3 regions of the Paraburkholderia sp. GAS82 genome follow, and region 1 is predicted to be linked to each of the others. Evidence: predicted binding sites of a transcription regulator. Region 1 holds the regulator's gene; each other region holds the start of a gene.
What was found. The regulator LexA, encoded in region 1, represses DNA repair genes until DNA is damaged. The targets are predictions, from matches to a motif close to ACTGTATNNNNATACAGT.
Positions count from the first base shown of each region.

Region 2: the regulator LexA is predicted to act here: its motif matches at 3,859-3,876, upstream of recA (recombinase RecA).
Region 3: the regulator LexA is predicted to act here: its motif matches at 2,778-2,795, upstream of P3T17_RS00210 (ATP-dependent helicase).

Region 1 covers NZ_JBNDLX010000004.1:111,437-118,108, reverse strand. Annotated here, with positions in the region: gene nodI (nodulation factor ABC transporter ATP-binding protein NodI) at 1-734, opposite strand, end outside; gene P3T17_RS14025 (universal stress protein) at 947-1,438, shown strand; gene P3T17_RS14020 (DUF2939 domain-containing protein) at 1,565-2,212, opposite strand; gene P3T17_RS14015 (hypothetical protein) at 2,395-2,739, opposite strand; gene lexA (transcriptional repressor LexA) at 2,770-3,423, opposite strand; gene P3T17_RS14005 (sulfate ABC transporter substrate-binding protein) at 3,754-4,794, shown strand; gene cysT (sulfate ABC transporter permease subunit CysT) at 4,913-5,818, shown strand; gene cysW (sulfate ABC transporter permease subunit CysW) at 5,815-6,672, shown strand, end outside.
Region 2 covers NZ_JBNDLX010000008.1:383,317-389,988, forward strand. Annotated here, with positions in the region: gene sucC (ADP-forming succinate--CoA ligase subunit beta) at 1-1,080, opposite strand, end outside; gene P3T17_RS25780 (DUF2889 domain-containing protein) at 1,077-1,814, opposite strand; gene recX (recombination regulator RecX) at 1,912-2,694, opposite strand; gene recA (recombinase RecA) at 2,702-3,778, opposite strand; gene P3T17_RS25795 (response regulator) at 4,009-4,764, shown strand; gene P3T17_RS25800 (sensor histidine kinase) at 4,774-6,315, shown strand; gene P3T17_RS25805 (MFS transporter) at 6,546-6,672, shown strand, end outside.
Region 3 covers NZ_JBNDLX010000001.1:39,143-45,814, forward strand. Annotated here, with positions in the region: gene P3T17_RS00190 (MATE family efflux transporter) at 1-1,224, opposite strand, end outside; gene P3T17_RS00195 (RNA-binding S4 domain-containing protein) at 1,375-1,593, opposite strand; gene P3T17_RS00200 (hypothetical protein) at 1,901-2,350, shown strand; gene P3T17_RS00205 (hypothetical protein) at 2,471-2,722, shown strand; gene P3T17_RS00210 (ATP-dependent helicase) at 2,858-4,969, shown strand; gene P3T17_RS00215 (DUF4088 family protein) at 5,002-5,778, opposite strand; gene P3T17_RS00220 (AzlD domain-containing protein) at 6,055-6,378, opposite strand; gene P3T17_RS00225 (AzlC family ABC transporter permease) at 6,375-6,672, opposite strand, start outside.

The sequences.
Region 1 (6,672 bases):
CCGATTTCCGAAGCGATCAGTTCATTCGGCGCGCCTTCCGCGATCTTGCGTCCTTCTTCGATCACGCACAGGCGATGGCACAGCCGCTCGGCTTCTTCCATGAAATGCGTGGTCAGAAGAATGGTTTTGCCGCGCGCGAGCAGCGAGCGCAAGCGTTCCCAGATCAGATGGCGCGCTTGCGGATCGAGTCCGGTGGTCGGTTCATCCATGATCAGCACGTCGGGGTCGTTGACGAGTGCGCGGGCCAGCGTGAGGCGCCGCTTCATACCGCCCGATAGCTCTCCGACCCGCGCATCTGCCTTGCTTTCGAGCCGCGCGAATTCGAGCAGCGACGGCACCATGGCGCGCGTTTGCGCCGCGCTCAGACCGAAGTAGCGGCCGAACACCAGAAGGTTTTCGCGCACGGTGAAATCCGGATCGAGGTTGTCGAACTGCGGCACTACGCCGACTCGCGCGCGGGCATACCTGGCGCGTGATGGAATCGGTTCACCGCCTAGGCGGATCGTGCCGGCGTCCGGAGCCGCGATGCCGAGCAGCATGCGCAGCGTGGTGGTCTTGCCTGCGCCGTTCGGGCCAAGCAGGCCGAAACACTCGCCGGGCTGTACATGGAACGACAGGCCGTCAACGACAGTCTTACCACCGTAGCGCTTGTGGACCTGTACGAATTCGATGGCGGCTTCTGGCATGGGTCGTTGTGGATTCCGAAAGATGTGAAGGGCCGTAAAGCTGCCCATTTTAGGGCATCGACGGCTTCATGTCGGCACTCGTGCACTGCTCGGGTGCGGGTTCCTGCGCTGCGGCATGATGCGCGAGGTGGCTGGGGACAACGGATGTGTTGTTAGCGCGCTGTTAGTACCCAGTTAGCGTTTTCCAACCCTTGCAAGCTGAATTGCGGCGCACCATGATTCATGACAGAGACCGCGATCGACGCGGTAGGGAGAACATCATGGCGAGCTACAAGAAAATCCTGCTGTGCTACGACGGCTCGCGCGAAGGCCGCAAGGCGCTGCGCTGCGGCGCCGACCTGGCGCTGGACCTGAAGGCGGAAACACATCTGCTGTCGGTTGTCGACATGCGCTCGAGCATTGCGCAAAGCGCCGGTCTCTTGACCGATGTGGCCTGCGGCAGCTTCGAGAAAACCGCTCGCGACATCCTGCAGGAAGGTGTGGAGTGGCTCACGGAGCGGGGTGTCACCGCACAAGGTCATTTTGCGTTCGGCCATCCCATAGACGAAATTGCCAATCTCGCCAACGAGCTGCATGTGGATCTGGTGGTGGTCGGTCACCGTTGCCGCACCGGCCTCTCGCGCTGGTGGATGGGCGCGGGCAATACGCCGCTGCTCGACCGCATCTCGTGCAGCATTCTGGTGGCGTGTTCGTCGGCGCAAGAGCAGGAGCAGGCCGCTGCACCGGCTGCTGCAGCTACCACTGCGGCCTGAGATAGAGCGGAGTGGAGTGGCAGAGGCCCGCCTTTGCGGGTCGGGCCGTGCCTTGGGTACAGTCAGGCTGCGCGGGAACGGGCGGCCTGACTGGTGAAGGCGCATTGCTTCGCCGCACGGCGAGCGCTAGCCGTTCAGATCTACCGCGGCCAGCTTCCACGAGAACAATCCTTCGCGCCGCAGAATCGCGGCATAGCGCGTATCGCCGACACCGTGCTGATACGTGACGACGAATTCATTGATGCCACGATAGGCGACCGTTGTCTGCGGCGGTTGCGGTGGGGTTGTCGGTGAGCCGGCCGTCGCGGGAGCGGGCGCCGTCGAGTCTGCGCTGCCGGCAGGCGCATTGGCTGGAGCGTTCGCAGGCGCATCGGGCGGTACCGGTGGCCGTTGGGTCGGATCGCCGCGCGGCGGCATTCCGTTCAGGAGTGCGGCGACGCCATCTGGGGTTGCGTAAGCATCGACCACCGGACCAATCAGTGCGACGCCTATCATCGCGCCGAGGGCCGCGAGCGGATTGCCGTTGGCACGCGCCTGGATCTTTCTCGTCAGCAGACCAGCAATCTGATCCTTCAGGCTTTCGCGCAACGCGGGATAGTCGACATATTCGCTGACGGTTTGCGCGTCACGTTCATCGGCGGCGCGTTTCAGACGATCGAGTGCGAGATACGGCAACGCATAGGCGTACCCGAGTACAGCCACGACCACAATGACAAGCACTGTGACGATCAGCGGCCGCGCGACGCCGCGTTTTGCAGGTGTTGAAACAGCCATCGGGCGAGCTTCTCCGTGAGGTGTGATCTAACGTGGACCGCATCCGCGGGAAAACGATCCCCATACGACCGATGCACGATTATCCCTGAGCCAACCGCGCGCAACCTCACGTAATGATCTTTACCGGGTGTGCGAACCGCCTGACGGCCGGTTCACCCATCTCTGGGCTTTTTTCCGGATGCTTACTCGAACATCGCATTCTGCACGCCGGCCGTTTCTTCGGCGATGCAGCGGTCGATCATGCGGCACACGGCGTCCACCGTGCCGACCATGATCAGACGCGACGGCCCGTGGTACACCCGCACCGGCGCGCGCCGGGCTGGCTCCGCCGTATTGAGCCCTGAATTTAGCGACACGCGTGCGAAGGCCGGCAGCGCCGACGGCAAGGTCGAAGCATGCGGCTGCGGGTCGTCGAACAGCGAAGCAGTAACATTGGACGCCTCGATCGGCGCGCACGGTACGAGATTGCGCAAATGGCGCAGGCGACCGAACTGACGGAAGGGCAGCAGGCGGGCAAGGCGTTCCATGATTCTCTCCAGTCGTTGTTCAGGCAAGGTTCAGAACTCAGTGGGGCGGATCAGCCCCACTGCGATGCCTTCCAGTGCGAATTCCGCACTGCCGGCCTGAACAAAGATATTTTCGTAATCGGGGTTCTCGGCGATCAGCTCGATGCCATTCGGCCGGCGCTTGAGACGCTTGACCGTCACGTCGTCGCCCAACCGCGCGACGATGATTTGGCCGTCTTTGGCTTCGCTTTTCTTCTGTACGGCGAGCAGGTCGCCGTCGAAAATGCCGGCGTCCCGCATGGACAACCCGCGCACTTTCAGCAGGTAGTCCGGCTTGCTGGAAAAGAGCGCCGGGTCGCAGGCGTAATGCTGCGAGACGTGTTCCTGCGCAAGGATCGGGCTACCCGCGGCCACCCGGCCAACCAGCGGCAGCGACAACTGCATGATGCTGGCGTGCGGCAGCGTGAACTGATGCGGCCCGTCGTCCTGACTGGCCAGCAGTAGCCGGATGCCGCGCGACGCGCCCGCGGCGAGCTCGATGACCCCCTTGCGAGCAAGCGCGCGCAAGTGCTCTTCCGCCGAGTTAGCCGAGCTGAAGCCCAGCTCGGCGGCGATCTCCGCGCGGGTGGGCGGAAAACCGGTGCGTTCGATGGCCCGGCGGATCAGATCGAAAACTTCTTGCTGTCGTGCGGTGAGTTTGGTCATGGGGTCACTGTATGGATAGACAGGTGACTGTATTTTTATACAGTATCCGGCGCAATTCAAGCTTTACTTTAAGTTCTCGACCCTGGGTGTCAGTGGAACGCCGTCAGACGGCGTCCTAACACCGGATTTCGTGCCGCAACGCCGCGTCCGGCTGTCATTACCACTTTTGAGTATTAAAAAATGAAGAAACATTATTTTTAATGATGAAAGCCCTTCGATAGACTGGGCCTCGAGTCGACGCAGGCAAGACGCGCGCAAGACCTCAAACACCAAACACAACAGACAGGAAGGGGCACGTTGCCTCGCCTGACCACCACGCGGAGAAGCTGGATGATCGATCAGGGCACGGGGCTCGCACGCAGGACCAGGAAGCTCATCACGGTGCTGGCGCTTGGCGCCGCAGCGGCACTTGGGCTGACCGGACAGACGCAGGCGGCGGACACGACGCTGCTGAATGTGTCGTACGACCCAACGCGCGAGTTGTACCAGCAGATCAACGAGGCATTCGGCAAACAGTGGAAAGCCCAGACCGGCGAGACCATCACCTTCAAGCAGTCGCATGGCGGCTCAGGTGCGCAGGCGCGCTCGGTTCTTGACGGGCTGCAGGCGGACGTCGTGACGCTCGCGCTCGCTTACGACATCGATGCGCTTGCCAGCAAGGGCATCGTCGACAAGAACTGGCAGAAGCGTCTGCCGGACAACGCCGCGCCGTACACCTCGACGATCGTTTTCCTCGTGCGCAAGGGCAACCCCAAACACATCAAGGATTGGGACGACCTGGTGAAGCCGGGCGTGTCGATCGTCACGCCGAACCCAAAAACCTCGGGCGGCGCACGCTGGAACTATCTGGCGGCATGGGCGTATGCCGAGCATCAACCGGGCGGCAATGATCAGAAGGCCAAGGAATTCGTCACGAAGCTGTACAAGAACGCGGGCGTGCTCGATTCGGGCGCGCGTGGGGCGACGACGAGCTTCGTGCAGCGCGGTATCGGCGATGTGCTGATTGCCTGGGAAAACGAAGCGTTTCTGTCGCTCAAGGAGTTTGGTCCGGACAAGTTCGAGATCGTGGTGCCGTCGGTGAGCATTCTGGCTGAACCGCCTGTATCGGTAGTCGACAAGGTGGTGGACAAGCATGGCACGCGCAAGCTGGCTGAGGCGTATCTGAACTTCCTCTACAGCGAGCAGGGGCAGGAGATTGCCGCGGAGAACTTCTACCGTCCGCGTTCGGACAAGGTGCCGGCCGCGCTGACCGCGAAGTTTCCGAAGCTGAAGCTGTACACCGTGGATGACACGTTCGGCGGCTGGGCGAATGCGCAGAAAACGCACTTCGCAGACGGTGGCGTGTTCGATTCGATCTACTCGCCGCAGTGAGGCGTAACGAGGTAAGGCAGTCAGGCTGTCGTCCGGCGCGCCTCAAGGGGCGCGCCGTTTGGCCATTCAGCCTGGTCCAGCCGCGCGACCCGGTTTTCACCCTGAAAGAGCATCGAGCATGACAACGTTGACCTTCCGCAAGCCAAGCGCCTTACCGGGCTTCGGCCTGACGCTCGGCATCACAGTGGCGTATCTGAGCCTCGTGGTGCTGATTCCGCTTGCGGCGACCTTTCTCAAGACCGCCTCGCTCGACTGGACGCAGTTCGTGCACGCGGTCGCTTCGCCGCGCGTGCTGGCGTCGTACCGGTTGACCTTTTTTGCGGCGCTCGGCGGCGCGCTCGTCAATGCGGTATTTGGCTTTCTGGTGGCGTGGGTGCTGGTGCGCTATTCATTTCCGTTCAAGCGGCTCGTTGACGCCGTCGTCGATCTGCCGTTTGCGCTGCCGACCTCGGTGGCCGGGATTTCGCTCGCGGCGGTTTACTCCGGTAATGGCTGGATAGGCCAGTTTCTCGAACCGCTCGGGATCAAGGTCGCCTTTACGCCTTTGGGCGTGCTGGTCGCATTGACTTTCATCGGTCTGCCGTTCGTGGTGCGCACCGTGCAACCGGTGCTCGAAGAATTCGAGCGTGAGCAGGAAGAAGCCGCCGCGTGCCTCGGCGCGTCGCGCTGGCTGACGTTTCGCCGCGTCGTGCTGCCTGCGGTGATGCCGGCGTTGTTGACCGGTTTCGCGCTGGCCTTTGCGCGGGCGCTCGGTGAATACGGCTCGGTGATTTTCATTGCCGGTAATGTGCCGATGAAGTCGGAAATCACATCGCTGCTGATCATCACCAAGCTCGAACAATACGACTACGCTGGGGCAACGGCTCTTGCGGTCGTGATGCTGGTCGTGTCGTTCCTGATGCTGCTGCTGATCAATACGCTGCAGTGGTATCTGCAGCGTCGTACACGTCGTGGTTCAGCGGCGCCGGCGCTGCCTGTCCCAGGCGCTATCGGTGCGGCAGGCGTGACAGGAGGTGTCCAATGAGTCACGATTCTGCTGCGTTGCAGCCGGTGTCGAGTACTGGCCTGAACGCTTTGCGCCGTAACGATCCGGTGAGCGAGCCGCGTCTCGTGCGCTGGCTTCTGACGGGCATCGCGTTGCTGTTCCTCACGCTATTTCTGGTGGTCCCGCTCGTCGCGGTCTTTTATCAGGCATTGAGCAAGGGCGTTGGTTTTTACTTCGCAGCGCTCGCCGACCCCGACGCGATCTCTGCAATCAAGCTGACATTGCTGACCGCTGCGATCGCGGTGCCGTTGAATCTGGTGTTCGGATTGGCGGCGTCGTGGTGTATCGCGAAGTTCGAATTCAAGGGCAAGGCGTTGCTGACGACGCTGATCGACCTGCCATTTTCCGTTTCACCGGTGGTCTCAGGGCTCGTCTATGTTTTGCTGTTCGGCGCGCAGGGCTGGTTCGGCCCGTGGCTGCAGGATCACGACGTGCAGATTATCTTCGCGGTGCCAGGCATTGTGCTCGCGACGATCTTCGTCACCTTTCCGTTTGTCGCGCGCGAGCTGATTCCGTTGATGCAGGCGCAAGGCAACGACGAAGAAGAAGCGGCTCACGTGCTGGGCGCATCCGGCTGGCAGACTTTTCGGCGCGTCACCTTGCCGAACGTCAAATGGGGTCTGCTGTACGGCGTGATTCTGTGCAACGCGCGGGCGATGGGCGAGTTCGGCGCCGTCTCGGTTGTGTCGGGCCATATTCGTGGGCAGACCGACACGATTCCTCTGCACGTCGAAATTCTTTACAACGAATACAACTTCTCGGCGGCGTTTGCCGTGGCCTCGTTGCTGGCGCTACTGGCGCTCGTCACGCTGGGCCTCAAGCTGCTCGCCGAG
Region 2 (6,672 bases), on a different contig from region 1:
CATCTTCTTGCCCAGGTCTTCGTTCGTGCCCTTCATGCGGACCACGAGCGGCACCTTCAGCGAGACAGCCTTCGAAGCTGCAATCACGCCTTCCGCGATCACGTCGCAGCGCATGATGCCACCGAAAATATTGACCAGAATGGCCGTCAGATTCGGGTTCTTCAGCATGATCTTGAACGCTTCCGTGACCTTCTCGGTCGTGGCGCCACCGCCCACGTCGAGGAAGTTCGCCGGTTCGCCGCCGAACAGCTTGATGGTGTCCATCGTTGCCATTGCGAGGCCAGCGCCGTTCACGAGGCAGCCGATGTTGCCGTCGAGCGAGATGTACGCGAGATCGAACTTCGAGGCTTCGACTTCAGCCGGATCTTCTTCGTCCAGGTCGCGGTAAGCGACGATTTCCGGATGACGGAACAGGGCGTTCGAATCGAAGTTGAACTTGGCGTCCAACGCGATGACCTTGCCGTCGCCGGTCAGGATCAGCGGGTTGATTTCTGCGAGCGACGCGTCCGTTTCCCAGAATGCCTTGTACAGGCCTTGCAGGATTGCACGAGCTTGCGGCAGCGAAGCGGCGGGAACGCCGATCTTCGTTGCCAGTTCATCCGCTTCCGCATCCTTCAGACCGGTCGACGGGTCGACAGCGATCTTGTGGATCAGCTCAGGCGTCTTTTCCGCGACTTCTTCGACGTCCATGCCGCCTTCGCTCGAAGCCATCACGACGACCTTCTGCGAGACGCGATCGATCACGAGGCCGACATACAGTTCCTTCTTGATGTCAGCGCCTTCTTCGATCAGCAGGCGGTTCACCTTCTGGCCTTCCGGGCCAGTCTGGTGCGTGACGAGTTGCATGCCGAGGATCTGGTTCGAGTACTCGCGAACCTGCTCCAGCGACTTTGCGACCTTCACGCCGCCACCCTTGCCACGGCCACCCGCGTGGATCTGAGCCTTCACGACCCATACCGGGCCGCCGAGCTCTTCAGCGGCCTTGACCGCGTCATCCACCGAGAAGACCGGCTTGCCGCGCGGTACCGCGACGCCGAATTTCCGCAGGATTTCCTTACCCTGGTACTCGTGAATCTTCATGCGTGATTCCCTTCAGTCTGAGAGTTGGATTGAACTTCGTTTCCGCTGCTGTCGTTCAAACGGGACGTGCCGCTGCCGTTGCCGGCGGACTGGCTTTGCTCGCTTGCTGCATCCGCGCGTTCCGCTGAGCGCGGCGCACGACCATACCAGCGCGGATAAAACTGTCGCACCGCCTCACCATCGAATCGCAGCGCGTGGCAGCGACCCAGCTGGAATGGCGGCTTGTCGTTTGAGTGCTCGTCTGAGGCTTGAGGTGAAGCGTCCCCTGAATCCGCTTCGTGTGGCGGCTTGCCATCATTGGTATTCCACACGTCGCCGGCGAACGCCTGAATGGCGGCCGTAGGAAGGAAAGCGCACAACTCGGTGAGATGCGTGCAACCTGCAGTGCCACCGAGCAAACGGGCGGCTTCGCGACGGAAATTGTGGAACAGATTGAGCCCGATGAGGGCACGATAGGCGGGATTGGTGGCTTCGCACAGACCGGGATAGGGCACCCAGTCGGACGACGCTTGCGCGTCGACAACGTTGAGCTTGCGATCGATCGTAATGCGGAGCCAGAGTTCATGGATCGGCTGACCGTTGGGCCGGACGCCCGACGCAAGCGCCACGTCACGTGGCTTTTGGTCGGTTAGGCACGCCTCTATGTCCCACAGGCCGTCCTCGCGCTCGTAAGCTTCCGCACGAATTGCGCGGCGATGGCGCAACTGACGGGAGACGGGCGGGGAAAGCGACATGCGGAAGGAAAAGGCCGAATTGGAAAACCACCTGATTTTAGCATACCGGGTATTTGAGACAGGTTGGATTGTGCACAGCACCAATCCGGGGGCAGGGCTAATCGCCTGACCACTCGTCGTCGAGACCCTTGAGAATCTTGCCGATCGTCGCGCCGGAAAACCCCCGTGCGGCGAGGAAACGCGCTTGCCGCGCGCGTTCCGCGGGCGTTTCCGGAAGCTGACCGTATTTTTTGCTCCAGACGGCCTGGGCACGTGTGAGCTCGGTTTCGCGCAGCTGTGCGCTGGCTTCCTCGATGAGTGTCTGGCCAACCGCATGGCGCTTCAATTCACCGACGATCCGGCTGGCGCCAAGACGCGATGCGCGGCGATGGATCAGGCTTTCGGCAAAGCGCGAATCGGACAGCCAGCCCTCTTTCTCGAGTGAATCGAGCAAGGTATCGAGAGAATCGGCCTCTTCGACGAAGGGCATCAACTTGCGCGAGAGTTCGGCACGGCTGTATTCGCGGCGAGATAGATAGCCGAGTGCGCGACCCTTCAGGGAGCGGCCAGGGCCTTTTGATTTGGCGGCGCGGTCTTGATCGGAACCGGACTTATCCTGGGCTCCGCCTCGAGCCTCGCCCGGTGTGCGGCGTGAGCGGGTGTAGGTGGTTTCTGCGGGCGAACTGGCGGTGTCAGTGTTGCCGCTTGGCCCCGCCAGTGCTGAACCCCGCCGCGCGGAGGATGCGCGGCCAGAAGCTTGATCGTGCGCGTCGAAAGACTCGAACGGATCGAATGACGATTCGGGTGAACCCAGTGACCCGGTCAAGTCACTTGGGTCACCGTCGCGCGGGCCGTCCGCATCACGCCCTGCATTGGATACAGGTCGGCCCTTGCGTATCACGCGGCGATCACTCCTCTTCGCCTGCGAGTTCAGCGCCTGCGCCGGCAGCAACATCCGCCATCGCATTCACGCCCAGCGATTCACGGATGCGGTTCTCGATTTCGCGTGCGATCTCGGGATTTTCGCGCAGGAATTCGCGTGCATTGTCTTTACCCTGACCAATACGCTCGCCGTTGTAGCTATACCAGGCACCGGCCTTGTCGACGATCTTCGCGGACACACCCAGGTCGATCACTTCACCCTGACGCGAAATGCCTTCGCCGTACAGGATGTCGAAAATCGCTTCGCGGAACGGCGGCGCCACCTTGTTCTTGACGACCTTCACGCGCGTTTCGTTGCCGATCACTTCGTCGTTCTTCTTGATCGAGCCGATACGACGGATGTCCAGACGCACGGATGCATAGAACTTGAGCGCGTTACCGCCCGTGGTGGTTTCCGGATTGCCGAACATCACGCCGATCTTCATACGGATCTGGTTAATGAAGATGACGAGGCAGTTCGTGCGCTTGATCGTGCCGGTGAGCTTACGCAGCGCCTGCGACATCAGACGCGCCTGCAGACCCGGCAGCGAGTCGCCCATTTCGCCTTCGATTTCGGCCTTCGGCACGAGTGCCGCGACCGAGTCGATCACGATCATGTCGATCGAACCCGAGCGCACCAGTGCGTCCGCGATTTCCAGCGCCTGTTCGCCCGTATCCGGTTGCGAGACCAGCAGATCGTTCACGTTCACGCCGAGCTTGCCCGCGTACTGGATGTCCAGCGCGTGTTCCGCGTCGATAAATGCTGCCGTGCCGCCGAGCTTCTGCATTTCAGCGACCACTTGCAGCGTCAGCGTGGTTTTACCCGACGATTCCGGCCCGTAGATTTCGACCACCCGGCCACGCGGCAAACCGCCGACGCCCAATGCGATGTCGAGCCCGAGCGATCCCGTTGAGACCACCTGGATATCTTCGACTGCCTCGCCTGCGCCGAGCCGCATGACCGACCCTTTGCCGAACTGCTTTTCGATCTGCGCGAGCGCGGCAGCCAATGCCTTGCTCTTTTCAGCAGTCAGTCCAGCCGGGCCTTTCTTGCTTTCTTCCATGAATCGTCCTTTGCTATGATGAACGGCGTCTGAGGCAGGTGTGCGGCCCATTCATCACAGACAGCACACTAAACGCAGACACTGTATAAAAAAACAGTAGTTTTGGCAAGCACGATTCGCACATCGATGCATTTATGTGTGGTCAAACTGCACCAAACTACCCACAAAATCTTTGGAGACCGCTGTGCGCCGGGATTTCTACGGTGCCGGCAAGGCCAGGCTGGCGCATCATGCGAATTCTCATTGCCGAAGATGACAGCATACTCGCGGACGGTCTGATTCGATCACTCCGCCAATCGGCATACGCCGTTGATCATGTGAAGAACGGCGTCGAAGCGGATACCGCCTTGTCGATGCAAACTTTCGACCTCCTGATACTCGATCTGGGCCTGCCACGCATGTCCGGACTCGAAGTGCTGCGCCGTCTGCGGGCGCGCAATTCGAACCTGCCGGTGCTGATTTTGACCGCCGCCGACAGCGTCGACGAACGCGTCAAAGGCCTCGACCTCGGCGCCGACGACTACATGGCCAAACCGTTCGCCCTCAATGAACTCGAGGCCCGCGTGCGCGCACTGACGCGCCGCGGTGCAGGGGGTGGGCCGACGGTGGTACGGCACGGTTCGCTGTCGTTCGACCAGGTCGGGCGTATCGCCTATATCAACGAGCAGATCATCGAGCTGTCGGCACGCGAACTGGGCCTGCTCGAAGTGTTGCTGCAGCGGATCGGCCGGCTGGTATCGAAGGAGCAACTGGTCGATCATCTGTGCGAATGGGGCGAAGAGGTCAGCAATAACGCGATCGAAGTCTACGTGCACCGGCTGCGCAAAAAAATAGAGCCAAGCGGCGTGCGCATCCTCACCGTGCGCGGCCTTGGCTACTGCCTGGAGAAGGCCACCGCGGCAGTGGGGACAACAGGAACTCCCGAATCCAATACGCCCTCCTCGCCTGCATCCACCCAGATGCCCGCGAGCCACCCCTTCAAATAGAGAGCGCTCATGTCCGCACGCGCAGAGCGCGCCGCGGCGCCAGCGGTGGACCTCGACGACGAGGCGCGCGACGCCCGCTACGCGAACCCGTTCGCGCCACCCGACGAAACCGAAGCCGCCGCCGGGGCACGCCCGCGCTCGCTGTTCGGCGAGATCCTCGACTGGATGCTGGCGCCGTTGCTGCTGTTGTGGCCGATGAGCATTGCGGTCACTTACCTGGTCGCCAAATCGATCGCCAACGGCCCGTTCGACCGCGCGCTCGAAACCGATGCGTACGTGCTGGCCCGCCAGATTCATCCGGTGAACGGCGTGGCGGAGCTGTCCCTGCCCGCTGCGACGCGCGACTTCTTGAGCGCAGACAACGTCGATAAGGTCTTCTATCAGGTGCTGGGCACGCGCGGCGAGCTGGTGAGCGGCGATCGTGATATGCCGCTGCCGCACGAGGAAGACCGGCCGCCGCCGGGCCTCGTTGAATTCCGCGACGACGTGCTGCACGGCAACGACATCCGCGTCGCTTACACGACGGTCGAGTTCCCGCACACGCCGGGTGCGTTGCCGGTGCTCGTACAGGTGGGCGAGACGCTTGACAAACGCAGTCAGCTCGCCAACGACATCATCAAAGGCGTGATCCTGCCGCAGTTCGTGATCCTGCCGCTCGCGATCGTGCTCGTGTGGTTCGGACTCTCGCGCGGGCTCGCTCCGTTGCATGCGCTGCAGGCGCATATCCGCGCGCGGCGTCCCGACGACCTGTCGCCGCTCGAAGCGCGCCGCGCTCCGCCGGAGATCGAACCGCTGGTAACGTCGTTCAATGATCTGCTAACGCGCCTCGAACAGAATATGGAGCTGCAAAAGCGTTTTATCGCCGACGCCGCCCATCAGATGAAAACGCCGCTCGCCGGTCTACGCACTCAGGCCGAACTGGCGCTGCGCCAGGACGTGTCTGCGGAAGTCCACCGTTCCCTCGAGCAGATCGCTACCAGTTCCGAGCAGGCCGCGCGGCTCGTCACGCAATTGCTGGCGCTCGCGCGCGCGGAAAACCGGCTGTCGGGACAGATTTTTGCGCCGGTCGAGATCACCGAAGTCGCGCGCAATGCGGTGCGCGACTGGGTGCAGGCGGCACTCGCCAAACAGATGGATCTGGGCTACGAGGGACCGGACGAAGCCGTTGAAATAGACGGCAGCCTGCTGATGCTGCGCGAGATGCTGTCGAACCTGATCGACAACGCGATCCGTTACACGCCAGCCGGCGGCCGGATCACAGTGCGGGTGCGTCCAGACCCGGCATCCAGCCAGGTACACCTTGAGGTAGAGGACACCGGGCTTGGCATTCCAGCTGCCGAACGGGCGCGGGTGGTCGAACGCTTCTACCGGATCCTGGGCCGCGAGGGCGACGGCAGCGGACTCGGGCTGGCGATCGTGCGCGAGATCGTCACCATGCACGGCGGCACGCTAACGATCGACGATAACGTTTATCAAAGCACGCCGCGTCTCGCCGGAACACTTGTACGCGTCAGCTTGAGGGCGCGAGAAACGGCCCGGGACTTACCCTAACGGGGGCCAGACTAAACCGCCGAAAATTTGCAACATAGCGCCGTTTTAATCAACGATGACTGATAATTAGCTTTAATTTAACGACAGATACCAACATCCAACGCCATTCCTCCTCTAACACGATTTTGAGATGCCACGTCAGTAGGCCGTAAGTTTCCACTCCAATAATCCGAGACACGGGTACGCCTCGCGGGCGGACCGAGTACACATATCAATATTGGAGACGACATATGGCTACCGTTGGCGGGCAAATCTCCCACGTGCCGATGACGCACGAAGAGAAGCGGGTGATCTTCGCATCGTCGCTAGGCACTGTTTTCGAGTGGTACGACTTCTACCTTGCCGGTTCGCTGGCAG
Region 3 (6,672 bases), on a different contig from region 1:
GCCGAACGCGGCGGCCAGCATTGGCACGCGCGTGTCCTTGAGACCGCGCAGACATCCGGAGCCGACCGTCTGCATACCGTCGACGATCTGAAAGATCGCGGCGACGCCAAGCAGCGAGCTGGCCAACGCCACGGTGGCGGCATTCGCGGGATCGTCGAGGTGTAAATACAGACCGACGATCCAGTGCGGCGCGAGGATCAGGACGAGCCCCGACAGCGACATGAATCCGACGCCCAACCCGAGCGCCACGAAGCCCGCGTGGCGAGCGGCGAGCGGCTGCCCCGCGCCGGACCAGAAGCCGACCCGCACATTGGCGGCCTGACCGATCGCGAGCGGTACCATGAACGCCACCGACGCAACGTTCAGCGCGATCTGATGCGCCGCGAGCTGCGATTCGCCGAGCACGCCGACCATGAGGCCCGTCGCCAGAAAGAGCGTGGACTCGACGCCATAGGTGATCGCCACCGGCCAGCCGATGCCGAACAGTTCGCCCATCAACGGCAATCTGGGGCGTGTCGCGGTGACGAAGTGGCGATAACGGGGGCGCAGATGCAGCCACCCCATCAGCACCAGCGCGGTGATCCACACGGTGACGGTGGTGGCTGTCGCCGAACCGAGAAAGCCGAGGCGCGGCAAACCGTTCGCCCCGTGGATCAGGCTGTAGTTCAGGAAGCCGTTCACGCAAACCCCCGCCAGCGACACCCATAACAGACGTTTGGCCGCGCCGATGGCCGGCAGGAACGAGCGCATCAGGCCGACCCCGATCAGGCTGGCAGGCGCACCCCAGCGCAGGATGGCGGCGTATTCGCCGACGTTGTGCGCGAGTAGGGCCGGTTCGCCAAAGGCAAGCAGGATCGGCGTGGCGAGCGACAGTACCGTGAAGGCGGGGACCGCCAGCAGCATCGACATCACGAAGCCGGTCCAGTAGATGTGCGGCACGCGGTCTTCGGCCTGGGCGCCGCGAGCGTGCGAGACGCTTACGCTCACCGACGTCAGCACGCCCTGCAGCAGCGTGACGACCACGAAGAACAGGTTCGCGCCAAGTCCGCCGGCGGCGAGCGCGTCGGGCCCGAGCGAGCCGAGCAGGATCGTATCGGTGACGCCCATTGCCATTTGCGACAGTTGGGCAATGGCAAGCGGGGCGGCGAGGCGGGCGGTGTCGGCGGCGTGGCGGGAAAACGTAGGCGGCGGCGCGGCCACCCGGGAGAGGCCGGATCGGGTCATAAAGCGAGGCACGGAGCAGGTCGCGTCCGTGCCGTTTCTATCGAAACCGACAGCTTAGGGGGTAGGCGAGCTGTTGTCGATCTGTAAGCACATCTTTGGTGCGGATTTTTGGCGAGCCCGCAGTCCAGCGCTGAGCCGATCCCGGCGGCGCTATGCCTCGTGCACGGCAATCCGGGTGTCGCCGAGCAAAACGACTTGTCCCGCGCGGATTTTGCAGGTTTTACGTAGCTCGACCTGGCCATCCACGGTCACTGCGCCGGAGGCAGCCATCAGTTTGGCGGAGCCGCCGCTGTCGGCAAGCCCCGTTATCTTCAGGAGATTGTGCAATTCGACATAGTCGCCGGTCAGGGTGAAATCGAGATTGGGCATGGCGATTGCGGCAAGGGTAACGGGGTTCGCATCATAAGCCAGAAGCCACATATATAGCCTCAGGTAGTCCGGCTTATGCTGGTTGAAAGCATAGGTTATGTTTTCGTTAGAAAATGAAACGGTGCGTAACAGTGACCGTTTTTCGCGAACTTCACTCGCAAAGGGCAGGTCTGTAGAAAAACCTGCTGTCTGCGTGACCTTCCGTCACTTCGACGGCAGGGCGCAGCAGACCGGACGATACGCACCGCCAGCATCTTCGGTGGGCCTGCCGCCCGAGTCCTGACAACAATTTTAGAGAGGTAAAGCTATGACCCAGATTCGTTCGCTCCTGATCGGTACCGCCCTGACTGCTTTTGCCGCTACCGGTGCGTTCGCGCAGACCAACGCGCAACCGGATGCCGGCGGCGCGGGCCAGCAAATGGCGGCGCCCGGCGCCGATACAGCGGCTCCGGCCGCGCAAGGCGTCCAGCCGCCGACCCCGGCGCCGCAGCGTCTGACGGCATCGGGCTCGACCGATCCGCTGGTGCAAAAGCGCGACGCGGATGCGCAGGCCAATGCCCAGTACAGCGCGTCGAAGAAGGCGTCGAAGGCAGAGTTGAAGCAGCAGCAGGCCGCGGCCAAGTCGCAGTACAAGCAGCAGGTCCGTGACGCCAAGATTAACAAGAAGGCCGACAAGCAGACGGCCAACAACGATATGAAGATGAACATGCAAGGCCAGACGCCGAACCAGGATGATGCTTCTGACGTCAAGCACTAAGCATGTAGCAAGGGGGCGGTGAGCCGCTCCGACGGGCCGGCGCGGCTTGCCGCGGCCGGCCCGTTCAATTTTATCGGCGGGTTGTCCGTGGCCTGTCCGTGACCCTGAGGGAGGTATTGCATGAATAAGCCCATGAACTGGATTATGGCGGCGCTGATTGCCGGCTGCGTGTCGCCGGTTGCGTTCGCGCAAACGAACGACTCGACCGCAACGCCCACGCACGCCGACAAGAAGGCTGCCAAGGAACAGGCGAAGGCCGACAAGAAGTCCGATGTCGCTCAGGCGAAGGCCGACAAGTCGAAGACGGAGGCGCAGTCTGACGCTGATAAGGCTGCGGCCGATGCGAAGGAAAAGGACGCGAAGAAGGAGTAGGGGTGGGGGGCGTCGTCTCGGTGGTTGAGGAAAAAAAGGGTGCTTGTCGGAGCTGGTTGTATGGATATACAGTATGCGGCGCCGCGCTGTTTTGCGGCCCATGCCCTGTAACCCTCTATCTGCCGCCCAGACACCGTGCTCTCCGTTGCCGAACCCGCGCCGTCCGATACTGCCGCCTGGCTGGCGAGGCTCAATGACGCGCAGCGCGAAGCCGTCGAATACGACACCGGCAACGTTACGCAGCCGACCGGCGCCTTGCTGGTCATTGCAGGCGCGGGGTCGGGCAAGACCAATACATTGGCGCACCGGGTCGCCAATCTGGTCGTCAAGGGTGTCGATCCCCGTCGAATCCTCCTGCTGACGTTTTCACGCCGGGCCGCGGTCGAAATGACCCGGCGGGTGACGCGCATCGCCGGACAGGCGCTGGGCGCGCGGGCCGCGGTTGCACAGGGTCTCACGTGGTCGGGCACGTTTCACGGCATCGGCGCCCGTCTGCTGCGCGAATATGCCGAACTGATTGGCCTCGCGCCCACCTTCACGATCAACGATCGCGAGGATTCCGCCGACCTGATGAACCTCGTGCGGCACGAACTCGGGCTCTCGGCGAAGGAACGGCGTTTTCCATCGAAGGGCACCTGCCTCGCGATCTACTCGCGCGTTGTCAACACCGGCGCGGCGTTGGCGGATGTGCTGAACGACGCGTTTCCGTGGTGCCGCGAGTGGGAGGCGGATCTGCGGCTGCTGTTTGCCACTTATGTTGAAGCCAAGCAGAAGCAGAGCGTGCTCGACTACGACGATCTGCTGCTCTACTGGTCCCTGATGGCCGAGCAACCGGCGATCGCCGCTGACCTTGCGGGCCGCTTCGATCACGTGCTGGTAGACGAGTATCAGGACACCAATCGCCTGCAGGCATCTATCCTCCTCGCGTTGAAGCCCGACGGCCGCGGCCTGACCGTGGTGGGCGACGACGCCCAATCGATCTACTCGTTTCGCGGCGCGACGGTGCGCAACATCCTCGATTTTCCGGGCCACTTCAATCCGCCCGCGAGACAGGTCACGCTTGAGCGTAACTACCGCTCGACGCAGCCGATTCTGGCGGCGTCGAACGCGGTGATCGAGCTCGCCAGCGAGCGCTTCACCAAAAATCTGTGGACGGACAAGGCATCCGCCCAGCGCCCGCACCTCGTCAGCGTGGCGGACGAGGCCGATCAGGCGCGTTACGTGGTCGAACAGGTGCTCGAGGCGCGCGAAGCCGGCATGAAGCTGAAGGCGCAAGCGGTGCTGTTTCGCGCCGCTCATCACAGCGCCGCGCTGGAGATCGAACTGACCCGGCGCAACATTCCGTTTGTGAAATTCGGCGGCCTCAAGTTTCTCGACTCGGTGCACGTGAAAGACGTGCTGGCCGTGCTGCGCTGGGCGGAAAATCCGCGTGACCGGGTGGCGGGGTTTCGCGTCACGCAGCTCTTGCCTGGTGTCGGGCCGGCGACGGCGGCGCGTGTGCTGGATGCGGTGACTGAAATTGCCCCCGGCGCTACGGCGAGCGCATTAGCGTCCTTCGCCCCACCGGCTCGCACACTGGAAGACTGGCAGCCATTCGTCGCGCTCATGTCGAGCGTATGCGGCCCGGGCTCCTCATGGCCGGCCGAGTTCGAACGGGTGCGGCGCTGGTACGAACCTCACCTTGAGCGCAATCACGAAGACGCGGCCATCCGTCATGCGGATCTGCTGCAAATGGAGAGCATCGCCGCCACCTATGCCTCGCGCGAGCGTTTCCTGACGGAGTTGACGCTCGACCCGCCCGATGCCACTAGCGACGAATCCGGCGTGCCCATGCTCGACGAGGACTATCTGATCCTGTCGACCATCCATTCGGCAAAGGGGCAAGAGTGGCGCAATGTGTTCGTGCTGAACGGGGTCGACGGCTGCATTCCGTCGGACCTCGGCACGGGCAGCGAGGCGGAGATCGACGAGGAGCGACGCCTGCTGTACGTGGCGATGACGCGTGCGAAGGAGGATCTTCACATCGTCGTGCCGCAACGCTTCTACGTGCATAACCAGACGCATCTGGGCGATCGGCACGTTTGGGCCTCGCGCACGCGTTTCATCCCGGCGCACCTGCTGCCGCTCTTCGACGCGCATGCCTGGCCGCGCGTGCCCGAGCCCGTTGCGCCGAGCGCGGCCGGACTGGCCGCGGCGGCGCAAGCGAAGCTCGAAATTGCGGCGAAGCTGAAAAAGATGTGGGACTGAGCGCGGGCGAGGTGTCTGTCACCCCGCTCCGTTTAACGTGACTGCTGCCGCGGCTGTTGTTGCTGTGGTTGCGGACGGGGCGGCGGCGTAAAGAAGGCGCGTAGCCACGCCGCGAGCCGCGAGAAAATGTCGTACGGCTCTTCGACAAAGATTTCCGGCTTCAGCAGGCGCAGATATTCCATGATCTGCTGCGCTTCCTGTTTCTGGAACGAGCCGTGGGAAATCCCCAACCGCAACAGGCCGCGTAGTTCGCCAAGCTTTTCGCGCGCGGTGCTGCCAATACTCGTCTCGCACGCCACCTTCGCCTCGTAGACCCGCTGCCGCAGCGACTCGACCAGCCGCCATGCCGGCGTTTGCATGGTCTCTTCGAGCGCCTGGATGTCCTGCGCCGCGCTCTTGATCTGCGCGGCGAGCGGATCCACCAGCGACGCATCGCCGTCCGATTCCTTGACGATCGCCGCTGCCCAGTCGTGACATTGCTTGGCCAGTTCCTCCGGGGTCCATTCGGAGCGCGAGGCGAAGCCAAACCCGAACTCTGATGCCTGCTGCATCAGGATCGCGACGACATCCGGGAATTCCTTGTCCAGCGTGCGTTTAGCCCATGCGTACTGACCGCCCTGCAACATCCGCTTCACCGCGTGTTCGGTGAGCGGCACCATGTTGTCGAGCAGTTTGGCGCGCAGAAAATCCTCAAACGACGGCGTGGCGAACTGCGGGTCGAGCTTGAGCGAGACGCGCAGAAACGCGTCAAAGTCCTTGCGCAGGTTTGCGACGGTTTCGTCTTTGAGTGAAAGGGTGATTTGACCCATGTCGTATCCCGTTTGGTCCTCCCGCGTTGCACCGCAAAAGTGTCGCCTTCTGCGAACTGCCCCCGTGACAGGGCGACGTCGATGCTCGACGCGGTTGATCTTGCTTGTTGCCGCATAACCAGCGGGAGAACTTCCCGGCGAGCGGACCTCGACTGCATAACGGCGGAATGGGGTAAAACTTGAGGGGCAGAGCTTGGGGCTGGCGCGTGCGGGCCGTCGGATGCAGCGCCGGTTGCGGCGCTGCACAAGGCTGGCGATGCAACCAGGGGGGCCGCTCTACTTGAGGACGACGCCTTGCCAGACAAAAAAGACCGCGAGTCCGACCGCAATGGTGAGCAATGGCCGGCGGGTCAGTGCGCTGACGGCCACGGCGGCGAGAGCCCCGACGAGTTGCGGATTGCGCCACGTGAGTTCGGCGTCGCCGCCGTGGGGCGAGACGGTCATGGGCACGATGATGGCAGTGAGCACCGTCACCGGCACGAAACCGAGGGCGGTCCGCACGAGCGGCGGGAACACCAGCCGCTCGCCGAGCACGAAAACGGTCGCGCGGATCGTCCACGTGATGAGCGCCATGCCGAGAATCAGGAGGGCGTAGTTCATTGTGCCGCCTCCGCCTCCGCCTCTGCCGTGCGCCGCTGGCTGCCGGGCAACGACAGCAGCACGCCGACCACGACTCCGGCGAACACCGCGCCGAGCAGGCCCAGCTTATAGGGCCACGCCTGCCAGAAGAACGCCAGCGCGCCCGCGGTGACGGCCGCGGCGAAATTACGTAGCGCGACGAGTTGGGGCACGACGATCGCGATGAAGGTGGCGGCCATGGCGAAATCGAGCCCGAGCGACTGCAGACCGGGGAACGCCGCGCCGAACAGAAGGCCGGCGAGCGTCCAGATCTGC